Regions from separate parts of the Mesorhizobium sp. M1D.F.Ca.ET.231.01.1.1 genome, predicted to be linked through region 3. Evidence: predicted binding sites of a transcription regulator. Region 3 holds the regulator's gene; each other region holds the start of a gene.

Region 1 (7,340 bases), on a different contig from region 3:
CGCACCTCCGCGACCTGGCCGAGCGACAAGCCCACCTCACCGCCGCCGGCAATCACCACGCCATGCGGGTCGAGCAGCCGGAAGCCGGCGAGCGTCGTCTTCTGCGTCTCGTCGAGAATACCGTCGAGCCGCGCCCCGATGGCCGCGAAAGCCGGATCGGCCACCGCGGGAAGACCCGCCGGGCGCGATGGCATGACATAGTCGGAGGCAAGGTCGAGCTGCGGCTCGATCGGTTCGTAAGGATAGTTGACGCTGTCATGAATCGGGGGGATTTGCGCGCCGAGCTTTTCAGGCGAAATGCCAGCAGCGCGCACCGCATCGGCATAGATGGCGGCAACGACCGCGCCCTGCGCGATGAGCTCGGCCTCGGTCTGGCGGATCAGCTGGTTCTCATAGAGCCGGAAGAAGAACAGCCCGACCAGCGGCAGCGCCATCACCACGATCAGGATGGCGACCACGACGGTGGCGAGCCTGGGCCGCCATCTTTCCTTGCTCAACCACCGCATCGGCCGAGCCGGAAGCCGACGCCATGCACGGTCGCGATCGCGTCAAGGCAGCCGACGGCCGCCAGCTTGGCGCGGATGTTGCGGATATGGCTGTCGACGGTGCGTTCCGAGACATGGATGTTCGATTGATAGGCGTTGGCCATCACCACGTCGCGGCCGAGCACATGAAGCGGGCGGGCGAGAAACCCTTTTATGATGGCGAACTCGATGGCCGTGAAGGTGAGCGGCTTGCCGTCGAAGCTCGCGGCATGGCTTGCCGGAACAAGCACGAGCTTGCCATGCGCGAACTGCCGGCCGTCCTCTTCCTCCGCCGCCGCCTGAGGACGCGCGCGCCGCAGGATGACGTTGACGCGGGCGACCAGCTCGCGCGGGCTGAACGGCTTCGTCACATAGTCGTCGCCGCCCATTTCGAGGCCAAGGATACGGTCGATCTCTTCGTCGCGCGCCGACAGGAACAGCACCGGCACGTCGGAGCGCTGCCTGAGCCGCCGGCAGACCTCCAGCCCGTCCATCTCCGGCATGCCGATGTCGAGCACGATGAGGTCGGGCGCCCGCCGCCCGACGGCCTCGAGGGCGGCGCCGCCGTCGGCGACGGCCTGCGTCCTCATGCCGGCCTTTTCCAGCGCGAAGCAGATGATCTCGCGGATATGCGGGTCGTCGTCGGCGACGAGGATGGTGTGCGGCATCGATCAGTGGCCCGGCGCATAAGGTTGGGTGACGGCAGGATTGGCAAGCGAGCCGCGCCTGTCGAGATAGCGCAAAAGCCTCCAGTCGCGAAAGCTCCAGGCCCGCCAGTGATTCAGGACAGCGCGATACGCGCCTTCGTCGACCGGGCGTATCCCTATTAGTTGGCGAAAGGCTGGATCTTCGGCGTTCGTCGGGGCGTGACGGTCAATGAAGCGGTCGAGGGCGGGAAATGCGCCCGCACCTAGCGACCGCACATACCAGATGTCGAGGGGAACGCCCTGTCCGGTCATTTCGAGGGAATGGTCGACATTGTAGTTGGCGATCAGCGCGGCGAAGTTGACGAAACAGCAGGCATAAAGCGCCGCCGAAAGCGTCAGAAGATTGGCGGAGAGCAGCCATTCGCCGGATTTTTGGAGCGCGATGCGGGCGATGATGAGCGCCAGCCCTGCCGCCACCAGTCCCATCCAGATGAAGGCGGCGACGCGCAGATAGGTCAACGCGTAGACGCCGACATAGAGGTTCAGCCTCAAGATCGAGGAGACGACCAGCGCGATGTTCTGCGCCACCCAGAGATAGACCAGCCCACGGATCAGCGGGTCGCTCGAGGTCTCGCTGCCGGGTCTCAGCGCCGCCAGCACGAAGCCGGCGGCGAGCAGCGCGGTGACGACCAGTGGATAGGCGCCGCGATGCGCATAGGCGGCATAGGTCAGCCCGTCCGGGAGTGCCACGCGGCCCCAGAGATAGGCGGCGTCGAGCACCGTCTGCACGGCGAACAGGGCGTTGAAGACGATCAGCGCGCGCAGGATGGCCGCCTTGCCGAAGATGATGTCCTCGGCCGCGGTTCTCGCCGGCCGCGCCGCCGGCGCGGCGCGCGCGACCCGCTTGATGCCTGACAGGAAGCGGGGCAGGCGCGGCCTTAGGAAAGCCCAGGCGCCGGCCAGTACGATCACCCAGAAGACAAGCCGCCCGACCTCGATGCGTTCCAGCAGCGCGTAGAGGTCGATCAGCGACAGCCAGTGTTCGATGATCGGGTTGGCGACGCCGAACAGCGCCAGGAAGACGGCGCCGAGGGTCAGCGGCATCGCCCAGACGGCGGTCGCTGCCAGCCGGATGCGCCGCCGCCCGAGCCGGCGCGCCACCTTGCGCCAGCGGAAGAAGTCGCGAACGAACCGGAATGGCGCCGCAATCGAGAAGAGGCAGAGCTGGCCGGCGATACGGGCAACGCCCGCGCGCAGCCGCCCGGCGTGCGACAGCGCGAACGCCGCCAGCGCCACGATCGCGACCAGCACCGATAGCGGGCTGACATTTTCGATGAGCGGCAGCAGCGCTGCGAAAAGCGCGAGAGGCCTGAGCCAGACCCGGCCGTCGCTCAGGGCGGCGGGATGCACGGCGACGACCGCGCCGGCAAGCACGATGCCGAACAGGAAGACCGTGATGCCGGCCGGCTGGCCGTAGAAAAGGAAATCCGCGAGCGCCACCAGCAGGATGCCGGCGCCGATGCGGCGGCAATAGCTCGGGGCGAGCGACCTCTTCATCGTCGGCGCCGGCATGGTCATCGTCGTCATCGCTGCGCCTTCCCGCCGCTTGTCATGCGGCGGCTCCATGCCGGACGCGATTTCAGGGTGAAGCGAAGCACCGCCGCCGTGGGACCTTGCGGCTCGACGAGCCACCAGCCTTCGTTGCGCAGCCGGCGCGGCAGGGACCGGCGGGGTTTGCGATGTGTTTGCATGGCCGGCTGTTTGGCGCGCTGGCGCGGTGGGGTCGGGGCGGATTGGAGGAGGTTTTCCGCATTGATTTGCAGATTTGGTGCAGGCGCAATCTCCCCTTGAGACCTCTCAAGGGGGCTGCGCCTTGCCTCACCCGCCTCAAGGCGGCATAGATCGGCCATGGCCGTTGACCCTTACAAACCGCGCCGCTCGGTGCTTTACATCCCCGCCTCGAACGACAAGGCGCTGGCCAAGGTCGCCTCGCTGGCCTGCGACGCCGTCATCCTCGACCTGGAAGACGCCGTCCTGCCCGCCGACAAGGCGACCGCTCGCGACAGGGTTGCCGGCATCCTTGCCGGACGCCAACGGCGTTGCGAGATGGTGGTGCGCGTCAATCCGCTCTCCAGCAAATGGGGCATCGACGACCTGCTGGCCGTCGCCAAGGCCGAGCCCGACGCCATCCTTCTGCCCAAGGTCGGCACGCCGCGCGACATCCTCGAGGCCGGCGATCTGCTCGATGACAATTTCGCGCCGGATACGGTGAAGCTGTGGGCGATGATCGAGACGCCGAAGGCGCTGCTCAACGTCGGCGCCATCGCCGAGCTCGGCCGCGACCGGGCGTCTCGTCTGGCTTGTTTCGTTGCCGGAACGAATGATCTGGTGAAGGCGACCGGCATTCTGGCGACGCCCGACCGGCGCTATCTGATGCCCTGGCTGCTGCAGCTGGTGCTCGCGGCCCGCGCCGGCGGCCTCGATGTGATCGACGGCGTCGCCAACGACTTTAGCGACTTGGACGGCTTCGCCCGCGAATGCGCCGAGGCGGCCGCCATGGGTTTCGACGGCAAGTCGCTGATCCACCCTGCCCAGATCGAGCCGGCGAACCGCGCCTTTGCGCCGGCGCCGGAGGCGCTGGCCAGGGCGCGCGCGATCAGGGACGCGTTCGCGCTGCCTGAAAATGCCGGCAAGGGCGTCATCGCGCTGGACGGCCGCATGGTCGAGCGGCTGCATCTGGCCGAGGCCGAGAAACTTCTGGCGAAGGCCGCAATCATCGGCGCATGATGCGCGGATATTCATGACAGGGTTAAAAAATGAAACTTTACCGCTTTCTGTCTGGTCCGGACGACGCCACCTTCTGCCACAAGGTGACGGCGGCCTTGAACAAGGGCTGGCACCTGTTCGGCTCGCCGACCTATGCCTATGACAAGACGACCAAGTCGATGCGCTGCGGCCAGGCCGTGGTGAAGGACGTCGAGGGCCAGGAATACGGACCCGACACCAAGCTCAGCGATTGGTAGATTACAGCCGAGTTCTCCCTGGGAGATGCCAACAGGGCAGAGGGGCGCGCGAAGGAACGAGGCGGCGCCCGGAAACGGCGAAAGCGCTCAGAGACTGTTTCGAAATTCGCTCTGGCGAGTCATATGGTGGTGGTTTCGAGAACCGGAGCGGAGCGGACATTTGGGTCCGTGAGCACCGGAAGCGCAGAAAACGCCAGCAGATGGCCGCCGGAGTAGAATTTCCAAACAGTCTCTACCCCGCCGCCGCTTGCTCGGCCGCCTCCTCGATCCGCTCCATGTCGTCGTCCGAGAGGCCGAAATGGTGGCCGATCTCGTGGATCAGGACATGGGTGACGATGTCGCCCAGCGTCTCCTCGTTCTCGGCCCAGTAGTCGAGGATGGCGCGGCGATAGAGCGTGATGCGGTTCGGCCCCTCGCCGGTCTGCGGGTTCCAGCGATCGGCGATGCCGCGCCCCTCGAACAGGCCGAGCAGGTCGAACGGCGTCTCGAGCGACAGGTCGTCCATGATCTCGTCGGTCGGGAAGTCGGCGATCTGGATGATGATCTCGCCCGTGAGCTTGCGGAAGTCTTCCGGCAGATGGGCGTAGGCCTCCAGCGCCAGAAGCTCCATTTCGTCCATCGACGGCGAGAGCTGGTCGTGCCAGGTGCGGGTCTTGTAGATGCGGGCCATGAAATTTCCTTTGATCCCGGCATATAGGCTTTCGCGCCGATCGAGGCAAATGAGCCGGCTGGCGGGACGCCTTAGGCTGAAGAGAGAAGGAATAAATTCTTTATGACTCCGCTTGACTCTTCCGAAGCCCTCTGGAATCTATAAGAACATAACAGGAACAACTGCTGTCGGAAGTGAACGTCATGGCGATGAGCGTCGTGGCGCGGGAAACTGTTTTTGCCCTGCGCCGCCAGATCGCGAAGATCGAGGGAACGCTGCCCGAGCGCCTGGAAGCGCCGGCAAGCGGCGCGCCCCGAACAATTCCGGGGCGAGCAATTCCAGGAAAAGTGCGAAGCGGTTTTCCGTCCGGAATTGCGGAAAAACAAATAGCTGGCGATGCCGCCGGATCGGGCATCACCCCCGGGACCAACATTGTCCGGCGCGGCCTTGCCGTGGCCTCGCCGGATGCCTTCCTGCACACCGGCATCGAAGGTCTCGACGCGGCACTCGGCGGCGGCCTGCCCAAGGCAGCGCTCAGCGAAATCCATGGGCTGGAGACCCGCGATGCCGGCGCCGGCGCCGGCTTCGCGCTCTCCCTCACCAGCCTGATCCTCAGAAAGAAGCACGGCCTGCCGGTCCTCTGGATCGGCACGGCGGAGATCTTCCGCGAGGCCGGCTTTCCTTATGCCAAGGGGCTCCACGCCCTCTTCGGCATCGAGCCCGAGCAATTGCTGTTCTCCGAGGCGCCGAAACTGCTCGACGCGCTGTGGATCGCCGAGGAGGCCGCCCGCATGACGGCCTTCGCCGCCGTCATCCTCGAGATCCGCGGCAGCCCGCGGCTCCTCGACCTGACCGCGACGCGGCGGCTGCACGCCCGCGCCCAAAGCGCCGGCCGCCCGGTGCTTTTGCTGCGCCAGGCCGGCGAGGCCGAGCCCACCGCCGCGCCCGTGCGCCTCATCGTCTCGGCCGCGCCGGCGGCAGCGCGCCGGACGGTCGCCGGCCCACTCGCCGGCTCGATCGGCCGCCCCGCCTTCACCGTCGATATCGGCAAGAGCCGCAAGGCCCTGCCCGGACAATTCACACTGGAGTGGAACCCCGATGAGCACGCTTTTGCCGAAAGAACAGAGAATTCTGTCGCTGTGGTTCCCGTACCTTTGCGCGGAGCGGATCCTGCGCCAGCGTCTGGGGCGGTCCTGGCGTTCCCGGCCCTCGCATCACCTGCCCTCGCCTCACCCACCGCTGGTGATCAGCCATCGCGACAACAACACCCAGCGCATCGCGGCCCTCGACGAGCGGGCTGAGGCGCTCAAATTGAAGCGCGGCATGGGCATTGCCGATGCGCGCGCCATGCATCCGTCGATCGATGTGATGGAGGCCGACACGGAGGCCGACCGCCGTCTGCTCGAAGGCCTCGCCGACTGGTGCGACCGCTACACGCCGCTGGTGGCGATCGACGGCGAGGACGGGCTCTTCCTCGACGTCACCGGCTGCACGCATCTGTTCGGCGGCGAGCGCGCCATGCAGGACGAGATCCTCACCCGTTTCTTCGAGCAGGGCTTCGATGTCCGCGCCGGCCTTGCCTCGACGCCCGGAGCCGCCTGGGCGGCGGCGCGCTTCCACGGCGACCGCATCGTCGCCTTCGGCGAGGAGGAGGCGCTTCTGGCGCCGCTTCCCTTGTCCGCGCTGCGCATCGCGCCGGAGACCCGCGCCAGCCTGGAAAGCGTCGGCCTGCGCACGGCGGGCGCGGTGATGGCCGCGCCCCGCGCCCCGCTCGCCCGCCGCTTCGGCGCCACCTTGCTTCTGCGCCTCGATCAGGCGCTCGGCCGCCTCGACGAGGCCGTGTCGCCGCGCCTTCCCGTGGCGCCGCTCTCGGTCGAGCGCCATCTTGCCGAACCGGTCATGCTCACCGACGACATCGAGCGGCTGGTGAGCCGGCTTGCCATCGCTCTGAAGGCCGATCTCGAGCGCCGCGGCGAGGGTGCCAGGGCGCTCGCCCTTCTCCTCTTCCGCGTCGACGGCGCCGTCAGCCGCATCGCGGTCGGTACCTCGCGCCCGATGCGCGAGCCGCAACTGATCCGAAAACTGTTCCATGAGCGGCTGACCGCGCTGGAGCAAAACATCGATGCCGGCTTCGGCTTCGACCTCGTGCGGCTGTCGGTGCTTTCGGTCGCCGCCTTCGACTTGGCTCAGGGCGACCTTGCCGGCGAGGCCGACGACGACGACGCCGACATCGCTTTATTCGCCGACCGCATCCGCGCCCGCCTCGGCGAGGCCGCCGTGCTGAAGCCGGCCGTCGTCGAAAGCCACCTGCCGGAACGCGCCGTCGCAATCGTTCCTTTCGCGGAAGCGCCGCAAAGGCGCATGCCGCCGAAACAATCCGACCGGGCCGCCCCGCCGATGACCATCTATCCGCCGGAGCGGCCGGTGCGGCTGTTCCGCTCGCCCGAGCCGATCGAGGTGCCGGCGACCGAGATCCCCGAGGGCCCGCCGATGAATT
Region 2 (7,340 bases), on a different contig from region 3:
CCTGCTCGGTTGCGGTTTCGCCGGCGGCGGCTTCCGGTGCGGCGTCCGTCGGGGCTTCCGTTGCCGCGGCGGTATCGGACCGAGCAGCGCTCTCGCCACTTTCCGCCGCAGGTGCCGCTTCGGCAGTTGGCTCAGCCTCGGCAACGGCAACCAGTTCATCGGTTTGTTCCGCCGCGGCGTCGTTCGCCGCCACGGTTTGGGTGCGCGCTTCTGCTTCAGCAGCGGGTTCTGCATCTGCTTCGGCAGCAGGCTCGCCTGTGGTTTCGGCTTCCTTGGCGGCGTGCACTTCAGCCGCCGCCTCCGAATCTTCGGCAGCCGCTTCGGCAACGGCATCCGTGGTCGATGCCTCGGCCGCCTTTGCTATCCGAGCGGCCTCCTCCGCTGAGAGCTTCGCGGCGGCGGCCTCGCGGGCCGCGTTGTCCAGCGCGTCGAGCTTGGCCTTCACCTCGGCGGCCGGCTTCGGTTCGGAGCGATAGCCCAGACCTTTGAGGATCTCTTCCATGTCGTCGGCGGTGGCCCCGAGAATCGACATCATCGGCGGCGTCACCATGAAGGCGTGGCCGTCATAGGCGCCGTCCGGACGCTGGCCGAGGCCGGGCTTCCAGTTGGTCGCCGGACGGATCAGGTCGGCCAGCCGCTCGAGGATGTCGACGCGCACGGCGCGGCGGCCGAGATTGCGATAGCCGGCGAGCTTGTAGAAGGTCTTGTCGAAGGCCGGGTCGATGACCACCGACGTGCGGCCCGATGCCAGCGCATGCACCACGTCGCCGAAGCCCGGCTTGTCCTTGCCGTCGTTCTTCAGCGCCCACAGCAGCGTCACCAGCCCGGCCGGCGCCGGCTTGATCAGCGCCGGCACGAAGACATGGTAGGCGCCGAAGCGCACGCCGAGGCGTCGCAGCGCCGCGCGGCCCTCCTGGTCGAGCGACTTCATCTCCTCGGCGATGTCGCGGCGGTTGATGAGGCCGAAATGCTCGACGAGCTGGAAGGCGATGCCGCGCGCGATGCCGGCGAGCTGCTCGGCATTCTTCAAATCGACCAGCGGCTTCAAAAGCGTTTCGATCTGGAAATTCACGAAACGCTCGGCGCGCGCCGCCACCTTGTCGCGGGCCGGGCCGGTAAGCTGCTCGTCGGCGAGCAGCACGAGCCGCGGCTTGAGTGCTTCGTCGCCGGCGACCAGCGTGCCGATCGGCGCGCCGATCCAGCGCAGGACGCCGTCCGAGCCCAACGCCAGATCGCCATTGGCGCAGGCGGCGAAGCGCTCGGCGCGCGCCTCGAACTCCGCGCTGAGCGCCTTCTGGGCTGCGGTGCGCACCGCCTTGGCGTCCTCGCCGCCGGCGCTCTGGTCGGCGGTGAAGCGGAATCCCTGCAACTCGCCGACGTGATGGCCTTCGACGAGGACGGTTCCGGTTGGGCTGATTTCGGCTTCAGGCATGGTATTTTCTCTAAGGCGCCGCATGAGGACGGAAGTCCTGCGGTCTACGAAGCGTTTCGTCAACCGCTCATGCAGCGCATCCGACAATCTGTCTTCGATTTCGCGCGTCTTTTCCTGCCAGTGTAGCTGATCGGCCAGCCAGCCAGGCCGGTTGGAGACGAAGGTCCAGGTGCGGATCTGGGCGATCCGGTGCGACAGCGTGTCGATATCGCCATCCGTGGTGTCGGCTCGCCGCACCTGCTCGGCCATGTAATTCTCATCGACATGGCCACGGCGTGCAAGGTCCATGTAGATCGAGGCGATGAGGTCAGAATGCTGGGCCGGCGCGATCTTGCGGTAGTCGGGCAGCGCGCAGGCTTCCCAAAGCAGCGCCACGCGCTCCTTGGCCGTGGCGAGCGCCCTGATGTCCTCGTCGCGCGACAGGTGCTCCAGCGCCTGGGCGTCGACCGCCGGCAGCGCCCGGGTCAGGCCTTCGACCGGCGCGTTGGTTTCGATCGAGCGCTTCAACGCGTCGAGGCTGGAGAAATCGAAGTCGGCGGTGCGCCACTGCAGCACCTTCACCGGGTCGAAATCGTGCCCCTCGATCTTCTTGACCAGATCCTCGTCGAACGGATCGACCTGGCCGGTGACGCCGAAGGTGCCGTCGCGCAGGTGGCGGCCGGCGCGGCCGGCGATCTGGCCGAGCTCGGCGGCGGTCAGGTTGCGGTACTGGTAGCCGTCGAACTTGCGGTTCTGGGCGAAGGCGACGTGCTCGAGATCGAGGTTCAGTCCCATGCCGATGGCGTCGGTGGCGACGAGATAGTCGACGTCGCCCGACTGGAAGATCTCCACCTGGGCGTTGCGGGTGCGGGGCGAGAGCGCGCCGAGCACGACGGCGGCACCGCCCTGCTGGCGGCGGATCAGCTCGGCAATCGCATAGACCTCGTCCGCCGAGAAGGCGACGATCGCCGTGCGCCGCGGCAGACGGGTGAGCTTCTTCGAGCCGGCATAGGCAAGGTGCGACAGGCGCGGCCGCGTCACCACCGAAACGCCCTTCAGCAGTTTCTGCAGGATGCCGTGCATGGTGGCGGCGCCCAGAAGCAGCGTCTCCTGGCGGCCGCGCAGATGCAGGATGCGGTCGGTGAAGATGTGGCCGCGCTCGAGGTCGCCGGCAAGCTGCACCTCGTCGATGGCGACGAAGGCGGCATCGGTCTCGCGCGGCATCGCCTCGACGGTGCAGACGGAATATTTGGCGCCCGCCGGAACGATCTTTTCCTCGCCGGTGACCAGCGCCACCTTGTGCGCGCCAACCTTCTCGCAAACGCGGGCATAGACCTCGCGGGCAAGAAGTCTCAGCGGCAGGCCGATGACGCCGGTCTCGTGCGCCACCATGCGCTCGATGGCGAGATGGGTCTTGCCGGTGTTGGTGGGGCCGAGCACGGCGGTCACGTCGCGGCCCGAAAGGATCAGCGGCTGGGAGTGTTTCGGCTGGATATTCATCGGCCCGGAAATGACGCTTTCTGCCGCTTGTTGTCGGGGACGCGGCGGTGCCGCCGCGTATGACAGCCGACACATAGGGATTTCAGACGCGAAGCGAAAGCGGAATGTTCCCATCAAGAGATGGCATCAAGAGATGGCGCAACGACAGGCAAGGTCAAATCCGTTGCAGATTAACCGTTGGAACGAGTCTGGAACGAATCGGCGACGAATCACTGACTCGTTCTGATTCAGGTTTTGTTCACGGCTATATGTGGATTTTTTGACGATGAGTCTCACCACATGCTGAATCCGGGAACTGGCCCGTTTCATGCTTGGCTCGGACGGGCCGCGGGGGCTGTTAACTTTTGCTGGTGAACGATCATCGCCGGCTTGGGCGCGGTCGCCAAGATTATGAAATGGTTGATCTTTCCTAACCGCCGTTAATCTTTTCAGCGCCATTTCCGAGCCTCGGCGTTAACTTTGCGGTCAAAGCCGGAACGAATCGGCGACGAATCAGCGATCCACGCATTTTCCCGGTTTGTTCACCCCCAGATATGGTGTTGTCCACAGCTTGCGCACCGAAAACTCACAGCTTGTGAACAAGGTTTCGCACAGGGCGCGGGGAGGCCGTTAACTTTTGCGTGCCGAATTGAGGCATACATCGCGCGGCCCGGAAAAACAGCCGACCCGATTGCGTCGGGCCGGCTGCCGCGGTGTCAAAAGATCTCAGGCAAAATGGATCTCAGGTGAAATATTGGCCGCCATTGGCGCTGATCGTCGAGCCGGTGATGAAGCCGGCCTCGTCCGACGCCAGGAAGACGACGCAGCGCGCGACCTCTTCCGGCTCGCCGAGCCGGCCGACCGGAATTTGCGGGATGATGCGCTCGTTAAGCACCTTCTCGTCGATCGCCTTGACCATCTCGGTCGCGATATAGCCGGGACAGATGACGTTGACGGTGATGCCCGCGCGGGCCCCCTCCTGCGCCAGCGCCTTCGAGAAGCCGATGTCGCCGGCTTTGGCGGCGGAATAATTGACCTGGCCGGCCTGGCCCTTCTGGCCGTTGATCGAGGAGATGGTGATGACGCGGCCGAACTTGCGGTCGCGCATGCCGCTCCACAGCGGGTGCGTCATGTTGAAGACGCCGGAGAGGTTGGTGTCGACGACCTCCTTCCACTGCTCGCGGGTCATCTTGTGGAACATGGCGTCACGCGTGATGCCGGCATTGTTGACCAGCACCGAGACCGGTCCGAGATCGGCCTCGACCTGTTTGATGCCGGCGGCGCAGGCGTCGTAGTCGGCGACCGACCATTTGTAGACGGGAATGCCGGTCTCGGCCTTGAATTTCCCAGCCGCTTCGTCATTGCCGGCATAGTTCGCGGCAACCGAATAGCCGGCATTCTTCAGAGCCACCGATATGGCCGCGCCGATGCCGCGCGATCCGCCCGTGACGATTGCTACCTTGCTCATGTGGTCCTCCCTTTAAAATCGTCTGAGCGAATAGGGAGTAGCGAATAGCGAGTAGGGACCTGTCGTCCCGGCGCGCAGCGCTTTTCTTCCCCATTCGCTACTCCCTATTCGCTATTCGCCGAGCTCAGAGCGCCTCGACGCACATGGCGACGCCCATGCCGCCACCGATGCACAGCGTGGCGAGACCCTTCTTGGCGCCGCGGCGGCGCATCTCATAGACCAGCGTGTTGAAGACGCGGGCGCCGGAGGCGCCGATCGGATGGCCGATGGCGATGGCGCCGCCATTGACGTTGACGATCGAGGGATCCCAGCCCATGCCCTTGTTGACGGCGCAGGCCTGCGCGGCGAAGGCTTCGTTGGCCTCGACGAGATCGAGATCCTTGACCGACCAGCCGGCCTTCTCCAGCGCCCGCTTCGAGGCCGGGATCGGGCCGGTGCCCATGATCGCCGGATCGACGCCGGCGGTCGCCCAGGAGGCGATGCGGACCAGCGGAGTGATGCCGCGCCGGGCGGCCTCGGCCTCGGTCATCAGCAGCGCGCCGGCGGCGCCGTCATTGATGCCGGATGCGTTGGCTGCGGTGACCGTGCCATCCTTGTCGAAAGCCGGCTTCAGCTTGGTCATGGCGTCCAGCGTGGCGCCGAGACGGATATATTCGTCCTGGTCGACGATGGTGTCGCCCTTCCTGCCCTTGACGGTGAAGGCGACGATCTCATCCTTGAACTTGCCGGCCTTCTGCGCGGCTTCGGCCTTGTTCTGCGAGGCCAGCGCGAACTCGTCCTGGTCGTCGCGGGTGATCTGGAACTGGCGGGCGACGTTCTCGGCGGTGTTGCCCATGTGGTAGCCGTTGAAGGCATCCCACAGGCCGTCCTTGATCATGGTGTCGATCATCTTGTAGTCGCCCATCTTGACGCCGGCGCGCAGGTGCTGGGCGTGCGGCGACAGCGACATCGATTCCTGGCCGCCGGCGACGATCACCCTGGCGTCGCCGGTGGCGATCTGCTGCATGCCGAGCGCGACGGCCCTGAGACCCGAGCCGCAAACCTGGTTGAGGCCCCAGGCGGTCGTCTCCTTGGGCAGGCCGGCATTGATGGAAGCCTGGCGGGCGGGGTTCTGGCCCTGAGCGGCTGTCAGCACCTGGCCGAGGATGACTTCGTCCACTTCCGCCGGATCGACCTTGGCCCGCGACAGCAATTCCTTGATGACGACGGCGCCGAGCTCGTGCGCGGGCGTTGCGGCGAAACTGCCGTTGAAGGAGCCGACCGCCGTGCGGGCGGCGCTGGCGACGACGATTGAATTGGAAGCGGACATTTTCTTCTCCAGACTTCGAGGTGTCGTGTTTCGGGCTATCCTTGAGGACTTTTCTTGCCCGTTCAAGGACCTGAGTCAAACCGGAAATGGGCATGGCCGCCATGCGCGGCAAGCAGGTCGGGCGCTTATCGTGACGGCGCAGCCGTTGCCGCGCAGCACAATTTGCTCCGCCCTTTCCGCATTAAATGATGCCGCACTGCACAAAGCACTTGGAATTATGACGCTTTTGCGCATATCCTCGGCAAATGGCGCAATCGTTACCGGCCGCTTACTCTGAACGCGCCGGTATCCTGGGGAGGATACGGATGGCCGCAAAAGACGACCCAATCGTCATCAAGAAATATGCCAACCGCCGGCTCTACAACACCGGCACCAGCACCTATGTGACGCTCGAGGATCTGGCCGACATGGTCAAGAAGGGCGAGGAGTTCACGGTGCAGGACGCCAAGACCGGCGACGACATCACGCATCCGGTGCTGACCCAGATCATCTTCGAGCTGGAAAACAAGGACGGGCAGAACATGCTGCCGATCCCGTTCCTGCGCCAGCTGATCTCCTTCTACGGCGACCAGATGCAGATGATCGTGCCGAGCTTCCTCGAACAGTCGATGATCGCCTTCTCCAAGGAGCAGGAACGGTTCCGCGAGCAACTGAAGGGCGCGTTCGGCAAGACGCCGATCGACATGATGAAGACGCCGATGAAAGCGCTGGAGGAGCAGACACGGCGGAACGTGGAGATGTTCCAGAACGCCATGCGCATGTTCACGCCGTTCCCATCGGCAGGGACCAATGCGTCTGCCTCGGCCGAGCCGCCGAAGAAGGAAGAGAAATCCGACGATCTGCAGGAACTGAAGGCGCAGATCGCCGCGATGCAGCGCAAGCTGGATACGATGTCCTGACGGGTGTGCCGATATTCAGGTGAGGCGGCCTGCGAACGACGGCTTCCTGCGCTTCCGGTGCTCACGTACTTCAAGTACGCTCCGCTCCGGCCTTCGCCGGCCGAAGCCCTCATAAGGATCTCCGCTCTATGAAGGCTACGGCCGGCGTAGGCCGGTTCTCGGAAGCCATCGTTCTCGACTCGGCCTGACCTGAATCTCAGCGCACCCTACGGCTTTCCATCGCTCACCGCTCTCTCGGCCGGCCCGTCATAGCGGGCGCGGGGCCTGATCGGCCTGTTGCTCGTCACCTGCTCGAGCGCGTGCGCCGTCCAGCCGACGCTGCGGCCGAGCGCGAACAGGCGGAAGGGCGCGTCGGCGGGCAGATGCAGGCTCCGCGTCAGTGCTGCAAGCGCGAAATCGACATTCGGATGCAGGCCGGTAGCGGCAAGGACGCTGCCGCGCAGACGCAACAGGGCGTCATCGACCTGGACATGCGGTAGCAAGGCCTCCGCGCGCGGATCGCCTTCGGGGTAAAGCTGGTGACCGAAGCCCGGCAATGGCCGGTCATGGGCGAGCCAGCGGGCGACCGCCTCGTCCGAGCCTAGCCGCTCGGCGTCCTCGACAAGCGCGATCGCCGCGGCGCCGGCACCGCCATGACGCGGGCCGGTGAGGGTGGCGAGGCCGGCAAGCAGGCAGGCCGCGATCGGCGCGCCGGTCGAGGCCGCGACGCGCGCGGCGAATGTCGAAGCGTTGAGCTCATGATCGGCAAGCAGCACCAGAGCCCTGCGGATGAGA
Region 3 (7,340 bases):
TGTGGGTGACGCCCATGTCATGGTCGTCGACGACCACGGCATGCATGTAGGTCGGGTTGCCGTCCGAGCGCAGGATGATGAAGTCGTCGAGATCCTTGTTCGGGAAGCGCACCTCGCCCTGCACGCGGTCATGCACGATCGTCTCGCCTTCGGTCGGCGCCTTGATGCGGATCGCCCCCTTCACGCCCGCAGGCGCCTCGGACGGATCGCGGTCGCGCCACTGGCCGTTGTAGCGCGGCGGCATGCCCTTGGCCCGCGCCGCCTCGCGCATGGCATCGAGTTCCGCCGGCGTCTCGTAGGCGTAATAGGCCTTGCCCAGGCGCACGAGCTCCTCGGCGACCTCGCGGTGGCGCGGCGCGCGCTCGAACTGGGAGACGGCGTCGCCGTCCCAGGAAAGGCCAAGCCAGGTCAGTCCGTCCAGGATGGCGGCTGTCGCAGCCTCGGTGGAGCGCTCGCGATCGGTGTCCTCGATGCGCAGCAGCATCGTGCCGCCGGTGTGCCTGGCGTAGAGCCAGTTGAACAGCGCCGTCCGCGCCCCGCCGATGTGCAGGTAGCCGGTGGGCGAGGGGGCAAAGCGGGTGACGACCTTGTCGGACATGGAACTCTCGAAGAAGCACTGAAACGGGCGTGATTGCGCGGGCTTTCGCGCAGGTGGCGTTCATGTAGCATAGGAGGTCTGGGGCGCAAGGGGCAGACCCGATGGCTGGACGTGGCCGGGGCGAGGAGGAGGGCGAAGGGACGACGGCTGGCGTCAGCGAGCGCTTGCTGTTTGCCGGCGCCTTGCCTGCCGAAGCGATGCCGGTCCTGCTCCCGGAGCGGCACCTGCCTGTGGACGTTCCATCGCCCGACGGCACCCCCGCCCGCCCGACGTCTCCGCCGGCAGCCATCGACCGGATCCGCCGGCAGTTCCGCAGCGCTTCGTTTTCCGTGTTTCGCCGGGGCGTCGCCGTCGCGGCCGCTACCGAACTCGACCGCGGCGTCGGCTTCCTGCTGGTGCCGGTGTTGCTGGCCGCCGGCGTGATCCTCTATTTTTCCTTGAATGCCGAGCCGGACCTCTACAGGCCGCTGGCGGCGGCCACGCTGATGGCTGTCTGCGTGGCGGTCTCGCGCTCCTGGCCGAAGACGCATCTCGTCTTCATGGCGGCGCTGTTTTGCGCCTTGGGCTTCGTCGCCGCGAAGGTCGAGACATGGCGCGTCGCAACACCTATGCTCGGCTCCGAAATCCAGACGCGGCTGACCGGGCGCGTCGTCGTCGCCGAGGAGATGGCCAATGGGCGGGTGCGGCTGACCATCGATCTCGTGTCGACCGCGCATCCGACGCTGCGCTACGCGCCGGACCGCGTCAGGCTCTCGGCGCGCAGGACGCCGCCGGACATGAAGGCTGGATCGCTGGTGACGGGCTATGCGCGGCTTTTGCCGCCGAGAGGCCCGGTCCGCCCCGAGAGTTATGATTTTTCCTTCGACAGCTATTTTTCCGGCATCGGCGGCAGCGGCTTTTTCCTAGGCGATCCGAAAGTCCTTCCGGCAACTGCCCCGCCGGCAGAGACGAGCATCGCCTCGGCGATTGAGAACGCGCGCGAGAACATCGCCGACCACATCCGAAACACCATCGGCGGGTCCGAAGGCGAAATCGCCGCGGCGTTGATTGTCGGCGTTCGCGCCGGCATTCCCGAAGACATCAACGAAGCGATGCGGCGCACCGGCATCTATCACATCATCTCAATCTCCGGCCTGCACATGGCGCTGGTCGCCGGCACGATCATGTTCCTGCTGCGCGGCGCCTTTGCGCTGTTTCCGGATTTCTCGTCGCGCCGGCCGGTGAAGAAATACGCCGCGGCGATCGCGCTTGCCTCGATCGCGGCTTACCTCGTCATCTCCGGCATCGTGGTGGCGGCCGAGCGGAGTTTCATCATGCTCGCCGTGATGCTGGTCGCCGTGCTCTTCGACCGCGCGGCGCTGACGATGCGCAATTTGGCGATCTCGGCCATCGCCGTCATCCTTGTCTCGCCGCACGAAGTGGTCGGTCCGAGCTTCCAGATGTCCTTCGCGGCCACCGCCGCCCTGGTCGGCGCCTATGCCGGCTTTGCCGACTATCGCGCCGGCAAAGCGATCGTGCCGCCGGCAAAGCGCTCCTTCCTCGGGTTCTTGTCGCGAAAACTGGCGGTCGGCGTGGGTGGCGCCGCTGTAACCTCGCTCATCGCGGGCAGCGCGACACTACTGTTTGCGATCTGGCACTTCCAGCGCGTCTCGCCGCTCAGTCTGCTCGCCAATCTGGCGGTGATGCCGATCGTTTCGCTGCTCGTCATGCCGTTCGCCGTGCTGAGCGCGTTGGCGATGCCGTTCGGCTTCGACGGTCCGTTCCTCTACGTGATGGGCAAGGGCCTGACCGCGATGATTGCCATTTCGGCATGGATTTCCGAGCGCTCGCCTGTCGATGCCGTGGGATTGATCTCGATCCAATCGGTGCTGCTGGCGACGATCGCGCTGGTCATCGCGACCATGGCCACCACCTGGCTCAGATTGGCAGCCGTGCCGTTCGCGCTTGCTGCCCTGCTCACCATTCCGCATGTCCGCACGCCGGATGTGTTGATCTCGGAGGACGCGCATCTGGTGGCAATGCCGATCGGCGGCGGCGAGCTCGCTATCAACCGCGAACGCTCCAACGAGTTCACCACCGACAACTGGAAGCGCGCGCTGAAAGCCGAGGAAATCGTGCCGCCGGAGACATTCGCCAAAGGCGCGCTGGATATTGCCGATCCCGTCGACCTGCCGCCGGGATCGCCATTCTATTGCACCGGCGATCTCTGCATCGGCCGGCATCCTACCGGCGCGATCGTCGCGCTTGCCGAAAACCGCGACAGCGCCAGGCCGGCCTGCGGCTATGCCGACCTCATCGTCATCAACGACGCCACGGCCTACAATCCTTGCCGCGATCCACGCATTCTTGTCGTCACCAAACGCCAACTTGCTCGCGATGGAAGCGCTGCCGTCTTCTTCGATCCGCAATCGGCGACGGCGCAACCTGTCATTCAATACGCCGTCGAGAAGTCCTATCGCCCCTGGCACGAACAGCGGAGCTACTCGCGAGAGGCGAGGGGCCTGGCGCCTTACAAGCGGCCCGAAAAGCCAGAGGCAAAGCCATAGCCGCTCAGTAGCGGCGAATGAGCCCGACCAATTTGCCCTGCACCTTAACCCTGTCCGGCCCGAAGATGCGGGTCTCATAGGCGGGATTGGCGGCCTCGAGCGCGATCGAGGCACCCTTGCGGCGGAAGCGCTTCAGCGTCGCTTCCTCGTCGTCGACAAGAGCCACCACGATCTCACCCGGGCTTGCCGTGTTGGCGTTGCGGATGATGACCGTATCGCCGTCGAAGATACCGGCCTCGATCATCGAGTCGCCCTTGACTTCCAGGGCATAATGCTCGCCGCCCGCGATCATGTCCGGCGGCACTGTGATCGAATGCGTCTGATGCTGGATGGCATCGATCGGCACACCGGCGGCGATGCGACCCATGACCGGAATGGATACGGCCGAAACGGCATCGTCATCATTGCTGGGCGTAGGCGTGCGCGAGGGCGCCGCAGGCTTGATCTGCCGGCCGAGATTGCCTTGGCCGCCCTGGATGACGCTTGGCGAGAATCTCTTCGCGGCATTGAGGCCGGGCGCGATCGAATCGGGCAGCCTCAGGACTTCCAGGGCACGCGCCCGGTTCGGCAGCCGGCGAATGAAACCGCGCTCTTCCAGCGCCGTGATCAGGCGATGGATGCCCGACTTCGAGGCAAGGTCGAGCGCTTCCTTCATCTCGTCGAAAGACGGCGGAATGCCGCTTTCCTTGAGCCGTTCATGGATGAACATCAGGAGTTCATGTTGTTTGCGCGTCAGCATGGCGGCCCCCATGGGTTCTGAAACCAGAATCAGAAAAACAAACCCAGAACAAACACTATCTGTTCCAGTTGTGTTCCGCAACCGTTTAAAGTTTAGTGAATGTGTTGACGTTTTGTTCAGCGTAACATCAGAACGCTGCATTCGGCGCCGGCTTCCGCCGCCGGGGCGAAGGGCTCGCGCACGATCAGGCCGTTGGCGTCGGCGAGCGTCCTCAGCATCGAGGAATCCTGGATGCCGAACGGTGTCGCGACCAGCCGTCCGGCCTCCTCGCGCACGACGGCGCGCACATAGTCCTGCCTGAGATCGTTGGCGCGCATCGCGGCGGCCAACCGGGCGGCGCGGATGTCCTGTCGGTAGTTGCGGCCACCCAGCTGCGCCAGAAGCGGCTTCAGGAACAATTGCGAGCAGACAAGGCTCGCCACCGGATTGCCGGGCAGGCCGATGCAGCGGATGTTGCCTAGCCGGCCAAACATCAATGGTTTGCCGGGGCGCATGGCGATCTTCCAGAAATCGAGCTGCATGCCTTCGCCGGTCAGCACGTCGTGGATGAGGTCGTGGTCGCCGACCGAGGCGCCGCCGAGCGTGACGATGACGTCGGCGCCGGCTGAGACCGCTTTCCTGACCAGAGCCGCGATTGCGTCCTGCCGGTCGGCGGCGATGCCGAGGTCGAGCGCGCGCGCCCCGACCGACTGGGCCGCGGCGGCGACGCCATAGGCATTGGACGAGATGATCTGGTCGGGACCGAGCGCGCTGCCGGGCGGCAATAGTTCGTCGCCGGTGGCGATGATCGCGACCAGCGGCTGCCGCACAACATTGAGGCTCGGGTGGTTGCCCGACGCCGCTAGCGAAAGCGCTGCCGGATCGAGCTCTCGGCCTTTATGGAGGAGCACGTCACCTTCGCCGAAGTCGAGCCCACGGCGACGGACGTTGCGTGCCTGCGCGGTCGGCTCGGTCACTTCGATGCTGCCACCACCGAGGTCGCGGACATTCTCCTGGATAACGACGGTGTCGGCGCCCTCGGGAAGGGGCGCGCCGGTGAAGATGCGCACGGCCTCGCCCTTGCCGATGGAGCCGGCAAAGCCTCGCCCGGCGGGCGCCATGCCGACAACGGAGAGCCGCACCGGCACTGACGCCACGTCCTCGGCGCGTGCGGCGTAGCCGTCCATGGCCGAAGCGTTGAAGGGCGGCTGCGTGCGCAGCGCTGCCACCGGTTCGGCCAGCACACGGCCTGCCGCATCGGCGAGCGGAACGCTTTCGCCAGGCAGCGCGGTCGCGCCATCCAGCAGGCGTTCGAGCGCCTCGGCGACCGGAACCAGCGCCATCCTAGGAGCCTGCCCCATGTTCGGCAGCTTTGTAGTCACCCGACTTGCCGCCGGTCTTCTCGACCAGCCTGATGCCGGAAATCACCATGGCGCGGTCCGCTGCCTTGGCCATGTCGTAGATGGTCAGGCAGGCGACGGACGCCGCGGTCAGCGCCTCCATCTCGACGCCCGTCTTGCCGGTGACGCGAGCAAGCGCGGTGACCCTCAGGCCGGGGAGCGCGCGGTCGGGCTCGATATCGACCGCAACCTTGGTGAGAAGCAGCGGATGGCAGAGCGGAACAAGCTCATGCGTCTTCTTGGCGGCCATGATGCCGGCGATGCGCGCCGTGCCAAGCACGTCGCCCTTCTTGGCGTCGCCGGCCAGGATCATCTCCAGCGTTTCCGCCCGCATGGAAACAAAACCTTCGGCAATGGCCGTTCGCGTCGTCTCGGCCTTGTCGCCGACATCGACCATGTTGGCTTCGCCCTTGGCGCCGAGATGGGTAAGCGCAGGCATCCTCAAACGGCCTTAGAACGACGTGCGTCCACTTGGACGCACAAAGTACGTTCTAACACTTTGAATCTATGCATCGTGCTCTCCAAAAATCGGAGTCGATTTTCGGGCCGATGCATTGGCCGGAGCCTTGCCCGTCAACAGAAGCGCGGTCGCGGCGGCCACGTCGGCCTGCCGCATCAGGCTCTCGCCGACGAGGAAGGTGCCGATCTTGCTCTTCTCCAGCCGGCGGCAGTCCTGATGGGTGAAGATGCCGCTCTCGCTGACCAGCAGCCGGTCGGCCGGCACCATGGCGGCAAGCCGCTCCGAAACGTCGAGGCTGGTCTCGAAGGTCCGCAAATCGCGGTTGTTGATGCCGATCAGCCGAGACGAGAGCGTGAGCGCGCGCTCCATCTCCTTCTCGTCATGCACCTCGACCAGCGCGTCCATGCCGAGCTCGAAGGCCGTTGCCTCGAGCTCGCCGGCCAGAACGTCGTCGACGCTTGCCATGATGATGAGGATCGCGTCCGCGCCCCAGGCCCGCGCCTCGTGGACCTGGTACGGGTCGAAGAGGAAATCCTTGCGCAGGGCGGGCAGGCCGACGGCGGCGCGCGCGGCTGTCAGAAAGCCCGGCGCGCCCTGGAAGGACGGGGCGTCGGTCAGCACCGAAAGGCAGGCCGCTCCGCCTTGCTGGTAGGCCCTGGCGAGCGCCGGCGGATCGAAGTCTGCGCGGATCAAACCCTTGGAGGGGCTTGCCTTCTTGATCTCGGCGATCAGCGCGAAGCCGCCGGCCTTCCGCCTGGCCTCGAGGGCCGCAAGGAAGCCGCGCGGCGGTTCCGCATCCTTCGCCTTCGCCTCGACCTCGGCAAGCGGCGCGCTGAGCTTCGCCGCGGCGATCTCTTCGCGCTTGTAGGCTTCGATCTTGCGCAGGATGTCGGACAAGGTTCTAACCGTTCGAAATCTCGATGAGCTTGTCGAGCACCGCAGGCGCCCGGCCGCTGTCGATGGCTTGCGCGGCGGCCCCAATGCCGTCGGCGAGCGTCGTCGCCTTGCCGGCCACCACCAGCCCGGCACCGGCATTCATCAGCACGGTGTCGCGATAGGCGCCGGCATCGCCGCGCAGCATATCGCGCAATGCCTTGGCATTGTAGGCCGCATCGCCGCCGCGCAGCTCTTCCTTGCTGTGGCGCTTCAGCCCCACCACTTCCGGGGTGAGCGTGAAGCTGCGGATTTCGCCGCCGGCAAGCTCAGCCACCTGCGTTTCGCCGGTGGTGGTGATCTCGTCATAACCGTCGCCATGCACGACCCAGGCGTGATCGGCCCCAAGTGCTTTCAGTGTCTCGGCCACCGGCATGATCCATTCCGGCAGGAAGACGCCGACCATCTGGCGGCTGACGCCGGCCGGGTTGGACAGCGGTCCAAGCAGGTTGAAGATGGTGCGGGTGCCGAGCTCGCCCCGGATCGGTCCGACATGCTTCATCGCCGGATGATGCGCCGGCGCGAACATGAAGCCGACTCCGGCCTCGTGGATGCAGCGGCCGATCGTCTCAGGCGGAATGTCGATCTTGACGCCGAGCGCCATCAGCACGTCGGCGGAGCCGGTCAGCGAGGACAGGCCGCGATTGCCGTGCTTGGCGACCGGAACGCCCGCCGCCGCGATGAC

The links. The regulator LexA, encoded in region 3, represses DNA repair genes until DNA is damaged. The targets are predictions, from matches to a motif close to TGTTCNNNNTGTGTTCNG.
Region 1: a site for LexA is predicted at 5,007-5,024, ahead of EN874_RS21045 (metallopeptidase family protein). Genes of this name have one in related genera too.
Region 2: a site for LexA is predicted at 3,090-3,107, ahead of EN874_RS08145 (helicase-related protein). Genes of this name have one in related genera too.

What each region holds. Positions count from the first base shown of each region.
Region 1 covers NZ_RZOZ02000008.1:82,897-90,236, reverse strand. Annotated here, with positions in the region: gene EN874_RS21070 (HAMP domain-containing sensor histidine kinase) at 1-506, opposite strand, end outside; gene EN874_RS21065 (response regulator transcription factor) at 494-1,192, opposite strand; gene EN874_RS21060 (DUF4173 domain-containing protein) at 1,196-2,758, opposite strand; gene EN874_RS21055 (CoA ester lyase) at 3,080-3,958, shown strand; gene EN874_RS21050 (DUF1737 domain-containing protein) at 3,988-4,194, shown strand; gene EN874_RS21045 (metallopeptidase family protein) at 4,427-4,864, opposite strand; gene EN874_RS34425 (hypothetical protein) at 5,047-6,144, shown strand; gene EN874_RS21035 (DUF6504 family protein) at 6,086-7,340, shown strand, end outside.
Region 2 covers NZ_RZOZ02000002.1:353,248-360,587, reverse strand. Annotated here, with positions in the region: gene EN874_RS08145 (helicase-related protein) at 1-2,911, opposite strand, end outside; gene phbB (acetoacetyl-CoA reductase) at 3,633-4,358, opposite strand; gene EN874_RS08135 (acetyl-CoA C-acetyltransferase) at 4,483-5,667, opposite strand; gene EN874_RS08130 (hypothetical protein) at 5,654-5,944, shown strand; gene phaR (polyhydroxyalkanoate synthesis repressor PhaR) at 5,973-6,566, shown strand; gene EN874_RS08120 (citrate/2-methylcitrate synthase) at 6,773-7,340, opposite strand, start outside.
Region 3 covers NZ_RZOZ02000001.1:611,089-618,428, forward strand. Annotated here, with positions in the region: gene gltX (glutamate--tRNA ligase) at 1-598, opposite strand, end outside; gene EN874_RS03085 (ComEC/Rec2 family competence protein) at 700-3,144, shown strand; gene lexA (transcriptional repressor LexA) at 3,149-3,883, opposite strand; gene glp (gephyrin-like molybdotransferase Glp) at 4,000-5,205, opposite strand; gene moaC (cyclic pyranopterin monophosphate synthase MoaC) at 5,207-5,701, opposite strand; gene trpC (indole-3-glycerol phosphate synthase TrpC) at 5,768-6,619, opposite strand; gene trpD (anthranilate phosphoribosyltransferase) at 6,624-7,340, opposite strand, start outside.